DNA from 4 places in the Staphylococcus felis genome. Region 1 is predicted to be linked to each of the others. Evidence: riboswitches for the same ligand, from Rfam matches in the RefSeq annotation. Region 1 holds a riboswitch; each other region holds the start of a gene.
The links. Region 1 has a riboswitch for S-adenosylmethionine ahead of C7J90_RS00345 (M20 family metallopeptidase). Riboswitches for the same ligand answer to the same signal wherever they lie in the genome.
Positions count from the first base shown of each region.

Region 2: linked by a shared signal. The riboswitch ahead of C7J90_RS06270 (methionine ABC transporter ATP-binding protein) and the one ahead of C7J90_RS00345 (M20 family metallopeptidase) in region 1 are both predicted to bind S-adenosylmethionine.
Region 3: linked by a shared signal. The riboswitch ahead of C7J90_RS05480 (Na+/H+ antiporter NhaC family protein) and the one ahead of C7J90_RS00345 (M20 family metallopeptidase) in region 1 are both predicted to bind S-adenosylmethionine.
Region 4: linked by a shared signal. The riboswitch ahead of C7J90_RS04055 (O-acetylhomoserine aminocarboxypropyltransferase/cysteine synthase family protein) and the one ahead of C7J90_RS00345 (M20 family metallopeptidase) in region 1 are both predicted to bind S-adenosylmethionine.

Region 1 is NZ_CP027770.1:63,399-66,576, forward strand. It holds gene ldmS (L-aspartate--L-methionine ligase LdmS) at 1-174, opposite strand, end outside; gene C7J90_RS00345 (M20 family metallopeptidase) at 175-1,359, opposite strand; SAM riboswitch class I at 1,463-1,568, opposite strand; gene C7J90_RS00350 (S-ribosylhomocysteine lyase) at 1,740-2,213, shown strand; gene C7J90_RS00355 (DoxX family protein) at 2,270-2,623, opposite strand; gene C7J90_RS00360 (pyrimidine-nucleoside phosphorylase) at 2,642-3,178, opposite strand, start outside.
Region 2 is NZ_CP027770.1:1,338,360-1,341,537, reverse strand. It holds gene C7J90_RS06280 (MetQ/NlpA family ABC transporter substrate-binding protein) at 1-265, opposite strand, end outside; gene C7J90_RS06275 (methionine ABC transporter permease) at 291-986, opposite strand; gene C7J90_RS06270 (methionine ABC transporter ATP-binding protein) at 979-2,007, opposite strand; SAM riboswitch class I at 2,107-2,215, opposite strand; gene C7J90_RS06265 (thioredoxin family protein) at 2,256-2,570, opposite strand; gene C7J90_RS06260 (toprim domain-containing protein) at 2,536-2,931, opposite strand; gene gcvH (glycine cleavage system protein GcvH) at 3,152-3,178, opposite strand, start outside.
Region 3 is NZ_CP027770.1:1,201,416-1,204,593, forward strand. It holds gene hutI (imidazolonepropionase) at 1-194, shown strand, start outside; gene C7J90_RS05475 (amidohydrolase) at 433-1,560, shown strand; SAM riboswitch class I at 1,615-1,722, shown strand; gene C7J90_RS05480 (Na+/H+ antiporter NhaC family protein) at 1,828-3,126, shown strand.
Region 4 is NZ_CP027770.1:854,713-857,890, forward strand. It holds gene nrdD (anaerobic ribonucleoside-triphosphate reductase) at 1-709, shown strand, start outside; gene nrdG (anaerobic ribonucleoside-triphosphate reductase activating protein) at 706-1,245, shown strand; SAM riboswitch class I at 1,337-1,434, shown strand; gene C7J90_RS04055 (O-acetylhomoserine aminocarboxypropyltransferase/cysteine synthase family protein) at 1,496-2,779, shown strand; gene C7J90_RS11850 (hypothetical protein) at 2,787-2,960, shown strand; gene C7J90_RS04060 (type 1 glutamine amidotransferase domain-containing protein) at 3,058-3,178, shown strand, end outside.

The DNA of each region.
Region 1 (3,178 bases):
CGCTTCATGTACAATGACTGGAAGATTTGAAATGAGTAGTTCTCTACCAGTTAAAAAGTTTGATTGGTGTTCATTAGTTTCTAGCCATGGATTTGAGACATATGATGGTCTTGAAGTGTAGACTACATTTGTATCGTAAAGATCCCCCATTGTCATTTTCAGATACTTCGTCATTTATAATTTCTCCCTTAATATTTGATGGTGTGATTGAATTGATTTTAATAAATTTTCATCTTGAATCAATGTTGCGCCCATCAATGCAATAATTTTAGCGCCTTTAACAAGTGCTTTATCCCCCATAGGACTTACAGCTGCTTCACGAAAGCGATGTGTATGTCCGACTAAACTTCGTGGTCCTATTTTAATATGTGGATGTATCGTGGGTACGACGTGACTTACATTCCCCGTATCTGTAGATCCAAAACCAAAGTCATCATGGCTGACTTCTTCTCCTAATTCAACGGCATGACGTTCGAATAATGCATCCAGCTCCGGCGTACGTAAAAACTCATTGACACCGTTTTGGATAGGACCAAATTCATAATTACAGCCCGTTTGGATTGCCGCACCTTTTGCAATTTGATGGACACGTTCAGTTAATATATCAAGCTCTTTACGTGTAGACGCTCTAGTATAAAAACGCGCATGGGTAAAGTCAGGAATAATATTAGCTGCGCGACCACCGTCTAAGATCACACCATGCACACGTTCAGATTTTCGGATATGCTGACGTATTTGCGCAACGCCATTGAAGAAACTTAACATAGCATCAAGGGCGTTACGGGCTTCATCCGCATTTTCAGAAGCATGTGCACTTTTGCCAAAAAATTTAATATCGAGTACATCAACAGCTAAAGTCGGAATTGTTGGATAGGTTTCATTCCCCGGATGAATCATGAGTGCTACATCCACATCATCAATAATGCCTTCTTTGACATAAGATGCCTTGGCACTGCCGTTTTCACCACCTTCTTCAGCTGGACATCCAAATACAACCACACTCCCACCAATGTCATCAACGACTTGCTTTAAAGCTATACCTGCTAAAACACTTGCTGTTCCAATAATATTATGACCACACGCATGTCCTAACCCTGGAAGCGCATCATATTCAGCTAAGTAACTGATAGTTGCGCCATCTTTTTCAGATTGATACTCAGCGATAAACCCCGTTGAATGACCTGCAATATCCTTTTTTACTTTGAATCCATTCTCCTTCAAATGATCTATTAATAAGCGTGATGCAAATATTTCTTCATTGCCAATTTCTGGCCGTTCATGTATTTGATGACTCATATCTAAATAAGAAAGCCGATGATTATCGATATAGTCTAAAATTTGTTGTCTCACTGAAACCATGTTTAATATCCCTCCAAAAAGAAAAAAGTTATCCCTCAATGCACCTATGCGCTGAATCAATCAAGCGTGATGATGATGCAAAGTTGATAACCTTAGTTCATGTCATTTATCTTTCAGCATACGTACTGTTGGAATTAGCACCTTTATCGTATCACGATGAGGTTGCAGGGTTTCATAGGGCCAAGTCCCTCCACCACTCTTGATAAATTATATATTAAGTTAGTAATCATTTTAGCTTATTTTAAGCTATTTGTCATTTTAATTTCTAAATTTTCTTAAATTTACTTTTAAACCTTAGTTTTTAACTCATATATCATTCATTTCATCCCTCTTAAAATGTGTTAAAATATAAATAAACATGTGAAGGAGGACTATGATAAATGCCTAAAATGAACGTCGAAAGTTTTAATTTAGATCATACTAAGGTCGTTGCACCTTATATCCGCTTAGCTGGAAAAATGAAAGGGCTAAATGGAGATGAAATATATAAATATGATATTCGTTTCAAACAGCCGAACCAAGAGCATATGGAGATGCCTGGATTACATTCATTAGAACATCTTATGGCTGAAAATATTCGTAACCATTCTGACAAAGTCGTCGATTTAAGTCCTATGGGATGCCAAACTGGTTTTTATGTTTCTTTCATAAATCATGATCATTATGAAGATGTTCTAAATATTGTTGAGAAGACAATCCACGATGTTCTGGCTGCAAAAGAAGTGCCCGCGTGTAATGAAGTTCAATGCGGATGGGCTGCTTCTCACTCATTAGAAGATGCTAAACAAATTGCACAAACCTTTTTAGATAAACGTAGTGAATGGCATGATGTTTTTGGTCATGGCAAAGCATAAATAGACATCAAAAAACGGTTGAAATCCTTATTATGGTTCAACCGTTTTTTAATATATTATAGTTTGCGTATTACATACATCAATACGAATTGCATCGGTAATCTCGCATATAGAACAGGTTTGGATAATTGTTTATCTCCTAATGGAAGCCCTTTTCGAGCCATATATATATTAGCCGGTAAAACAGACCACAAAAAGGCAATAATCCAATGCTTAAGTTGATAAGAAGGTCGCTTTATAAACAGGTTTATTCCAATTACCATTTCACAAATACCAGTCACTAATACCGCTGTTTTACGAAGCGGTAAGTAATGCGGGACGATATTTCGAAATTGACGCTCCTTAATGAAGTGTAAAACACCAATCATCAAAAAGGCAATGCCTAAAACTCGTCTTAATCGCAATTTCATCTTCTCACCCTTTTCGCTTTATTTCGTAATAACTTTATAAATCAATTGTGGTGAATCGGCAGTTTCTGAAATCGTAATGTTTTCATATAATTTTTGTTTGACTTGTTCAACGTCATTTTGGTTGGCATATATCGTTAATAACGATTCACCCGCTTCAACAGCATCGCCTACTTTTTTATGCAATACAAGTCCAACAGCTAAATCAATTTCATCCTCTTTTGTTTGACGTCCTGCGCCTAACATCATAGACGCAATACCTATTTCATTCGCAACCATATCTGAAACTACGCCTGATTTTTTAGCCGGCAATTCATACTGATATTCAGCAGATGGCAATTTCGATGGCTCATCAACAATCGAAGCATCCCCACCTTGATTAGCTAAAAATGTTTTAAATTTCTCAAGAGCTTGACCATTATCGATAACACTTTGTAACATTGCACGAGCGTCTTCTAATGTGTCTGCTTTTTGGGCTAATACAACCATTTGTGCACCTAATGACAGTACTAATTCTGTTAAATCTTCAGGCCCTTCTCCTTTTAAGGTGTCAATAGC
Region 2 (3,178 bases), 1.2 Mb from region 1:
TGTGTTGGAAAAAGTTTGCGTCTAATTCGCCTGCATCCAATAATTTATTCGGTGTTGTGTAATCATTAATCGTCTTAATTTCTAGATCGTAACCTTCATCTTTTAAGATTGGCTTTGCTTCTTCTAAAATCTCAGCATGAGGTGCTGGCGAAGCACCTACAACAACCTTTTTATCATCACTACCGCCTGCTGAATCTTTATTTCCGCATGCTGCAAGCACAACTCCTAAAACTAAAATTAAAGCTAGTGATAAAACTTTTTTCATCCCTTTATTCCTCCTAAAAAGTAAATTATCTTTTATCAATTTTATTTGTAACCCAATCCCCTAGGAACTGAATGATAAAAACAATAATAAGTATTAAAATGGTCGAAATTAAAATGACATCATTTTGATTTCGCGTAAAGCCAGTCAGATATGCTAAGTTACCTAATCCACCTGCACCAATAACGCCTGCTACTGCTGTTGATCCTACTAAGGCAATAGCAGTTACAGTAATCCCTGATATGAGAGCGGGTGAAGATTCTGGAATTAACACCTTTAATATAATTGTCCATGTATTTGCGCCCATTGAACGAGCCGCTTCAATAACACCTTTATCAATTTCTTTTAGTGCAATTTCCACTAAGCGTCCATAAAAAGGGGAAGCTCCAACAATTAGGGCTGGTAAAGCACCTGTTGGACCACTAATTGTGCCTAAAATTAAGCTCGTAAATGGAATAAGTAATAATATTAAAATGATAAACGGTATCGCTCTGAATAAATTAACAAAAAATGAAACAATACTATAAAATATGCGTCCAAGCTTAGAATGACTTTTTGATGTTAAAAATAAAATAACGCCTAAGACTAATCCCAAGATAAACGAAAATACAGTCGATATGACAGTCATATAAAGTGTTTCATATGTTGCTAACCACACATCAGGCCAGCGCACATTCGGCATTGTTATCATTTCCTGTAAAATCTCGCTGAAACTCTTACCCACGACTGACCACCTCTACTTGTATATTTTTAGATTCCAGATCTGATTGTAGTGTGTTAAACGTGCTGTCTGTAATGTCAGATAAATGCACGAGTAAAAATCCGACTGACCCGGTTTTGGTGTTTTTAATATTTCCTTCTAAAATATTAATCGCCATTTGATGTTTTTGAGCGATATAAGAAATAACTGGTGCTGTCGTATTCTCTCCTGAAAATATAAACTTAACTAGCAAATCATTTTCATTCAATTCGATAGACTTCACTACATCATCTTGATCTTGTGGTGGCTCTAAGTCCTCTTGAACAAAACGTCTTGTCACGCGATGTTTTGGATTTTTAAAGACTTCTGATACGCTTCCTTGCTCAATCACTCGACCATTTTCCATTACTGCGACCTCATCACATACACGTCTAATCACATGCATCTCATGCGTAATCATGATGATTGTTAGATTTTTTTCTTTTTTTAGTTCTAATAGCAAATCTAATATTTCATCAGTAGTTTGTGGGTCTAATGCACTTGTTGCCTCGTCACATAGCAATACTTCCGGATCGTTTGCTAACGCTCGAGCAATACCAACTCGCTGTTTTTGCCCTCCAGAAAGTTCAGAAGGATACGCATGTTCACGTCCCTTTAAACCCACTCTCTCAATCAGTTTTATCGCTTCTTGTTTCGCTTCTTTTTTAGGCCTTCCAGCGATTTCGAGCGGAAATATAATATTTTCTAATACAGTACGTGACCAAAGTAAATTAAAATGTTGGAAAATCATACTTACTTTTTGGCGTTTTTTCCTAAGTTCAGCCTTAGTGAGCTGACCAATATGTTCTCCCCCTATCATCACATCACCAGATGTAGGTACTTCTAAATAATTAAATAAGCGAACTAATGTACTTTTACCGGCTCCCGAAAATCCGATAATTCCAAAAATTGTTCCTGTACCTATATTTAAATCAACATGATCAACTGCTGTTACAGTTTTTGATTTCGATTCATACTTTTTAACAATATTTTTTAACTCAATCATATTGCTAGTTCCTCCTCGTGTTACGACTCCATCTCAGACCATAATAAAAAATGCTTTCTCTTTTGAGTTAAAAGAGAAAGCATTGTATACACGTCGCTTCTCTCATCTTCAAAAGTAATTAATACTTTATGTGAATTGGCACCATTTCTAATATTTAGACGGTTGCCGGGCTTCATAGGGCACATCCCTCCACCACTCCGGATAAGAGTTTTCTGAATATTTAATTGTTATTAATCTTATCATTATACTTACGATTCGTCAATCGCTTTTTTGAAAATTTCTAACAAATATGTCACAGACTTAAACGCATAAATACGTTGTACTTCTTGATCTTGCTTCATAATGATTAAGACCGGGACTGATTGTATTTCATTTTCCCGACTCCACTCTGGATGAAAGTTTAAATCAATTTTCACGAGTGGGAGCTGTGTCATATCATTCACAATATCTAACATTCGCTCTGACATCTTACATGTCCCACACATCGGCGTATAGCCAAAAATCAGATGTGTGGGTTCATTATAATTCTCATATATATTGTTCAATTGCTCTGAAACATTCATGATATGTGTACTTTCCTTTAACATAAAAATCTTTTTTTACTTCAAAGCCGTGACGGCCTAAAACATTTGAGAGATAATCACGTGGACAGCGTGCGACTTCGGTATAAGTAGAATCAATATAAATATCAATACGTTCACTTAAATATTTCGAAAACCACTTTCGAATATTCCGTCCTTCAGCATCAGCATCCACTAAAATATAAACTTGCTTATCGTAGAGTGATTCTATCATGTTATCTATTTTTTCAACACTCATCGTGCCATGTGTACAAATAATATCTACTGATTCTGTTAATACTTCTTTGACTCTTTTTTTGTCAGATTTACCTTCTACAACAATGATTTTGTTTACGATCGCCATAGTCTTCACCTTCTAAATAAAATGGGCGTAAGACGACTTTTAATCATAGATGCGCTATGGAGCTAAATCTCAGAAAAACTTACTCAATTTGTGTTATATGGTGTTATAGCTCCTCTCGTACTTTAACCTAATCTGTCCATACGAAGTCGCTTACCTATCATTGATATAAAGTTCAAAAAACTCCAAGATAAACATGTTACCAAGGAGTTCAAAATAAGTATTATTCACCAATCATTTCTTCATAAGC
Region 3 (3,178 bases), 1.1 Mb from region 1:
CTGTGACGGTTAACGCAGCAAAAGCAATTGATGTAGATGCAGGAACGATAAATGCAGGAGATAAGGCGAATATTGTTATTTGGCATGCACCTAATCATGAATACATTCCATATCATTATGGCATTAACCATGTTGAAAAGGTCATTAAAGATGGTCAATTATATGTTAATCGAGATCTGTCAATTTTATCGTAAATAACACGACACATATCAAAGAACTGAAGCATGTTGAAGCAAATTGCGCTTTGACAACGTTCAGTTCTTTTATTATTCAACTTATTCATAATTCAATCGTCGTTTTACATTAATTAAATGACATAACAATCTTAAAAAGGTTTGATATCTATCAATAGAGGGAGATGTGAAGGTAATAACAGTTTTGATACAATAATAGATATGAAAGGCGTATGTTTTGATGAGAGGATGAGGCGAAATGACTAATTTAACGGATCAATTAATAGAATGGCGGAGAATATTCCACGAAAACCCAGAAGTATCGCTTGAAGAATATGAGACGACAAAACGTATTCGTAAAATTTTGGAAGATTATCATATCAAAATAATAGATGTGCCATTAGAGACAGGTTTAATTGCTGAAATTGGACAAGGCGATACATTGTTAGCTGTTAGAACGGATATTGATGCATTACCTATTAAAGAACAAACAGAACTTGCATTTAAATCGAAAAATAATGGAGCGATGCATGCATGTGGTCATGATATTCATATGGCTGCTGTATTAGGTACAGCAGTTTTACTCAAAAAAGAAGAACAACAGCTGAATGGCCGTGTACGTTTGATATTTCAAGCCGCTGAAGAAATCGGATATGGTGCAGCAAAGGTAGCTGAATCACGTGTGTTAGATGGTGCAAAAGCAATTATCGGTTTTCATAACGATCCATCACTCAAAGTAGGAGAATGGCGGGCAAAATCAGGGTATATGACGTCAAATGTTGATCGTTTTGAGATAGAAATTGAAGGGGTTGGTGCACATGCTGCGATGCCCCAAGACGGCAATGACCCGAATATTGTTGTTGCGCAAGTTATCTTAAGTTTGCAAACGATTGTAAGTCGGAATATAGCGCCATACGAAGAAGCGGTAGTATCAATTGGGCGTATCGAAAGTGGACATACATGGAATGTCATCCCTCAAAGTGCGAGACTTGAAGGTACTGTTCGCTCATTAGATGCCAATGTGAGGGATACAATTGAACACCGCATGTATGAAATTTGTGACGGTATTGCAAAACAATATGGCCTTGAAGTTAAATTAAATTATCAACGTATAACGCAATCCGTTTATAATGACGCACATTTACAGCAGATTGCATATGAGATTGCGCAATCGGTTGGATATGATGTTGATGTTTTGCCACGCGCCTTAACCATTGGAGAGGACTTTTCAGGGTATCAAGGTGTAGCACCTGTACATTTTGCAATGATTGGTTCAGAGAGTGGATATGCGTTACATCATCCTCAATATAATCCGAATGAGGCCATACTAGACAAGGTTCCAGATTATTTTGTGTCATTTGTAAAACGATTATTACAAGATGCATAAAGGCGTTGACGTGATGTATAAATTCCTGTACAGTTTAACAGTACAATCAAATACTTCATATCAAGAGAAGTGGAGGGACTGGCCCGTCGATACTTCGGCAACATGAAATGCGTGTGCCAATTCCAGAAGTGACTTAATATCATGTATCACTAAAGATAAGAAGTTATAAAACCATAACATCGGTTGAGATCATCACTTTTTTGGATGGAAGAAGAGCACATCTATCCGTGAAGTTATTGATCTCAATTTTTTATAAGGAGTAATTATATGTCAATTCAGAAAGAGAATGAAAAAGGACATTCATGGGGGCTAATCCCTTTAATTGTATTTATAGGCATCTTTTTAGGGTCAGGTATCGTGACACAAGATTTTACCTTTATGCCACTTAATGTTGCTGCCATCATAGGTGTCATTGTCGCTTTAATGATGAAGCCTAAAGAAAAATGGACACATAAGGTGGAAGTTTTTGCGCAAAAAGCAGGGCATCCCAATATTGTACTAATGATGTTGATATTTATTTTGGCCGGTGCTTTTTCTAAAACGGCTGAAGCAATGGGAGGCGTTTCATCTATCGTTAATTTAGGCCTGTCGCTTATTCCCCAAAACTTTTTGATTGTAGGTATCTTTTTAATCTGTATGTTTATATCTATTTCAATGGGAACGTCTGTCGGTACTGTCGCTGCAATTGCACCTGTCGGCTTTGGTATTAGTGAGGCGACTGACATACCTGCTGCGTTGGCAATGGCTACTGTCGTTGGTGGAGCGATGTTTGGGGACAATTTGTCGATGATTTCTGATACAACGATTGCTGCAGTTCGTACTCAGCACACCAAAATGAGTGATAAATTCAAAGTGAACTTCCGTATCGTACTGCCCGGGGCTATTGTGACATTAGTGATTTTGTGGTGGTTAACGTATAATAGTCATATTGATCAAACACATGAATATGACTTTGAATTTATCAAGGTCATTCCATATTTGTTCGTATTAATTCTAGCCATTATAGGGGTTAACGTCATTCTTGTATTACTTGGTGGTATAGCACTGTCAGGAATCATCGGTATGTTGTATCAAGATTTCAAATTAGCTGGCTTTCTAAAAGCAGCTTCAGAAGGAATCGTTGCAATGGAAGATATTGCAATGATTGCATTATTGATTGGAGGTATGATTGGTCTTGTTGAATATTATGGGGGTATAACATGGTTGCTCAATTTTGTGGAAAATCGGATTCGTTCTCGTCGTGGTGCGGAGTTTGGTATTGCTGGACTTGTCAGTGTTGCTGATATTTCGACGGCGAATAATACAATCTCAATCATTATGACAGGACCCCTCGCTAAAGATATTGCGAAAGAATATGATATCGATCCAAGAAAGTCTGCAAGTATTTTGGATATTTTTGGTAGTGCTTTTCAAGGTTTTATTCCATATAGTCCTCAATTGATAGCTGCAGCAGGTGTAGCAGGTATTTCTCCTGTGATGTTGCTACCTTATTCCATATATCCAGTCATGCTTGCATTATGTGGTGTTATCTCGATTATATTCGGCTGGCCAAAACTAAAGCGTTAACTTAATTTTATGACAAAAATAAACATTTGAGATGATATCGTAGAATATAAGT
Region 4 (3,178 bases), 790 kb from region 1:
CGTCTTCTCATTGTTCGATCATCAGCGTGCAACCATTTCAATGGGCTATATCGGACTATATGAGGCTGCGACGGTCTTTTACGGACCGAACTGGGAGACGCATCCAGATGCCAAGTGTTTTACGATACGTATATTGAAGGCCATGCAGACTTATCAAAAAGAATGGACGAAACAATATGACGTATGGTTCAGCATCTATAGTACGCCGAGCGAATCACTAACAGATCGATTTTGTCGATTGGATTATGAAAAGTTCGGATCAGTACCAGATATCACAGACAAAGGTTATTATCAAAATTCATTTCACTATGATGTCCGAAAAGATGTGACGCCATTTGAAAAGCTAGACTTTGAAAAAGAATACCCTCACTATGCGAGTGGAGGCTATATTCATTACTGTGAATATCCGAAACTCGGTCACAATATTCAAGCCTTGGAAGCGGTATGGGATTATGCGTATGATTGTGTAAGTTACCTCGGTACGAATATTCCAATTGATCGATGTTATGAATGTGACTACGAAGGTGATTTTGAGACGACATCTAAAGGCTATCAATGTCCAAACTGTGGCAATCATAATCCCGAAACCGTCGATGTCGTTAAACGGACGTGTGGTTATTTAGGCAACCCTGTTCAACGTCCAACAATTGAAGGGCGTCATAAAGAGATATGTGCCCGCGTGAAACATATGAAAGCACCACGATCATGAAGTTTCAACACATTCAGAATGGTGCGGGATATATTGCCAAAATTGAATATCATAGTTTTGTCGATGGTGAAGGTGTGCGCTGTAGCGTTTATGTCTCTGGATGTCCGTTTCAATGTCAAGGATGTTACAACGTTGCAGCACAAAACTTTCGCTACGGCGAACCGATGACAGACGACCTGATTCATGAAATTATTGAAGCCTGTGAACCCAGTTATATCGCTGGGTTGAGTATATTAGGGGGAGAGCCTTTTTGTAATTTAAATATCGTCACACCACTTATTCGAGCATTCCGAGAGCGGTTCGGACAAACCAAAACGATATGGATGTGGACGGGATTTCAACTTGAATTTTTGTGGAATGAGGCACATGCGCGTCGTACTTTGCTAAAATCTATTGATGTCTTAGTTGATGGCATGTTTATTAAGCACTTGTACAAACCGAACTTGCCATACAAAGGTTCACTGAATCAACGAGTAATTCACATACCTACGTATATCGAGACATTATCCATTCCCAAATCGATTCATATCGAATGACTTAACATAAAGAAAATTCAGATAAATCATTGACTTTTCATAAGGGCTCATTTAAAATAGCTTTATTCTCATTTGCAAAATAATTCAATACGACTTATCAAGATTGGTGGAGGGACAGGCCCTACGAAGCCAGGCAACCTATTCAGTTAGGTGCTAATTCCTGCAGGGCATTCACCTGAGAGATAAGATTTACTCTAAAGTCTATCATATTCAGGATAGGCTTTATTTTTTTGAATGGAGGGGGAAGATTATGACAAACTATCGATTTGAAACGTTACAATTACACTCAGGGCAAGAAGTGGACTCAGCGACAAATTCACGAGCGTTACCTATTTATCAAACGACGTCTTTTACGTTTGATGACACGACGCATGCTGCACAGCTATTCGGATTAAAAGAAGAAGGTAATATTTATACACGCTTGATGAATCCAACAACAGCTGTACTCGAAACACGTCTAGCTGAATTAGAAGGTGGCGTTGCTGGTGTGGCAGTAGCATCAGGGATGGCTGCGATTACCTATGCGATTCAATCGGTTGCACAAAGCGGTCAGCATATTATCGCAAGTGAAACACTTTATGGTGGTACGCATACACTCTTTACCCATACATTGCCTAAATTTGGCATCGAAGTGACCTTAGTCGATACCAAAGATCCAAATCGAGTCAAACAAGCCATAAAAGACGAAACGAGAGGGATATTTGTCGAAACAATTGGTAATCCTGAGGGGAATATTGAAGATATCGAATCCCTTGCGAGTCTCGCACATGAAGCTGGCATTCCATTAATCGTAGACAATACGTTTGCGACACCGTATTTATGTCGACCTATAGCGCATGGTGCTAATATTGTCGTACATTCAGCGACTAAGTTTATTGGCGGTCATGGCACGACGATGGGTGGCGTTATTATAGATGGTGGTAACTTTGACTGGCGAAATGGTAAGTTTCCGAGCTTAACAGAGCCAGACCCGTCTTATCACGGCATTGTATTTGTCGATGCCTTTCAAGAAGCAGCACTCGCATTCAAGATTCGTACGACGTTGTTACGTGATACAGGTGCAGCCTTGTCACCATTCAATGCATTTATGCTCACACAAGGTCTTGAAACCTTATCACTCAGAGTCGAACGCCATGTTGAGAACGCTGAAAAAGTAGCGCGCTATTTAAAGCAACATCCTCTAGTGGCATGGGTCAAATATGCAGGACTTGAAACGAGTGAATATTATTCGTTGAAACAACGCTACCTTCCAAAAGGTGCAGGTTCAGTCTTTACCTTTGGCATTAAGGGAGGGTATGAGGCAGGTCGTCAATTTATTGAAGGGATGGAACTTTTTTCATTACTCGCTAATGTAGGAGATGCAAAGTCACTTGTTATCCATCCAGCCTCTACAACACATCAACAACTGACAGCAGATGAGCAACGAGCAGCGGGCATCGAACCCGAAACGATTCGTCTATCAATTGGTATTGAGCATATAGATGACATTTTAAGTGATTTAGATAAAGGATTTAAAGCAATCAAAAAGGACTGAAACAATCATGAATGAAATAAAAGAGAATAAAGCGCGCACACTTGAAAATTTGTTAGCTAAAAGACAAGAATGGGAGGATTATATTCCTATCAATCAAGCAGCTTATTTTTTAAAAGAAGAAAAAATTCATTATATCAATCAAGAAATTCAATCGTTAACCCAAACTGATACGAAGTCGTAATAGAATATCATTAAAACTAACGATTTTGATTGAGTAAGACAGATAAGTAGGCTTGGAAATGTAGTAGTATGATTATCTTTACAAAGGATGAGCATGTATGAAAAAAATAATGATTGTAAATACAAGTCATCATCAATTTGATGGATTTGATAAAGAAACGGGCTTATGGCTAAGTGAGCTTGTACACTTTTATGATGTCTTTCATAATGATCCTGACT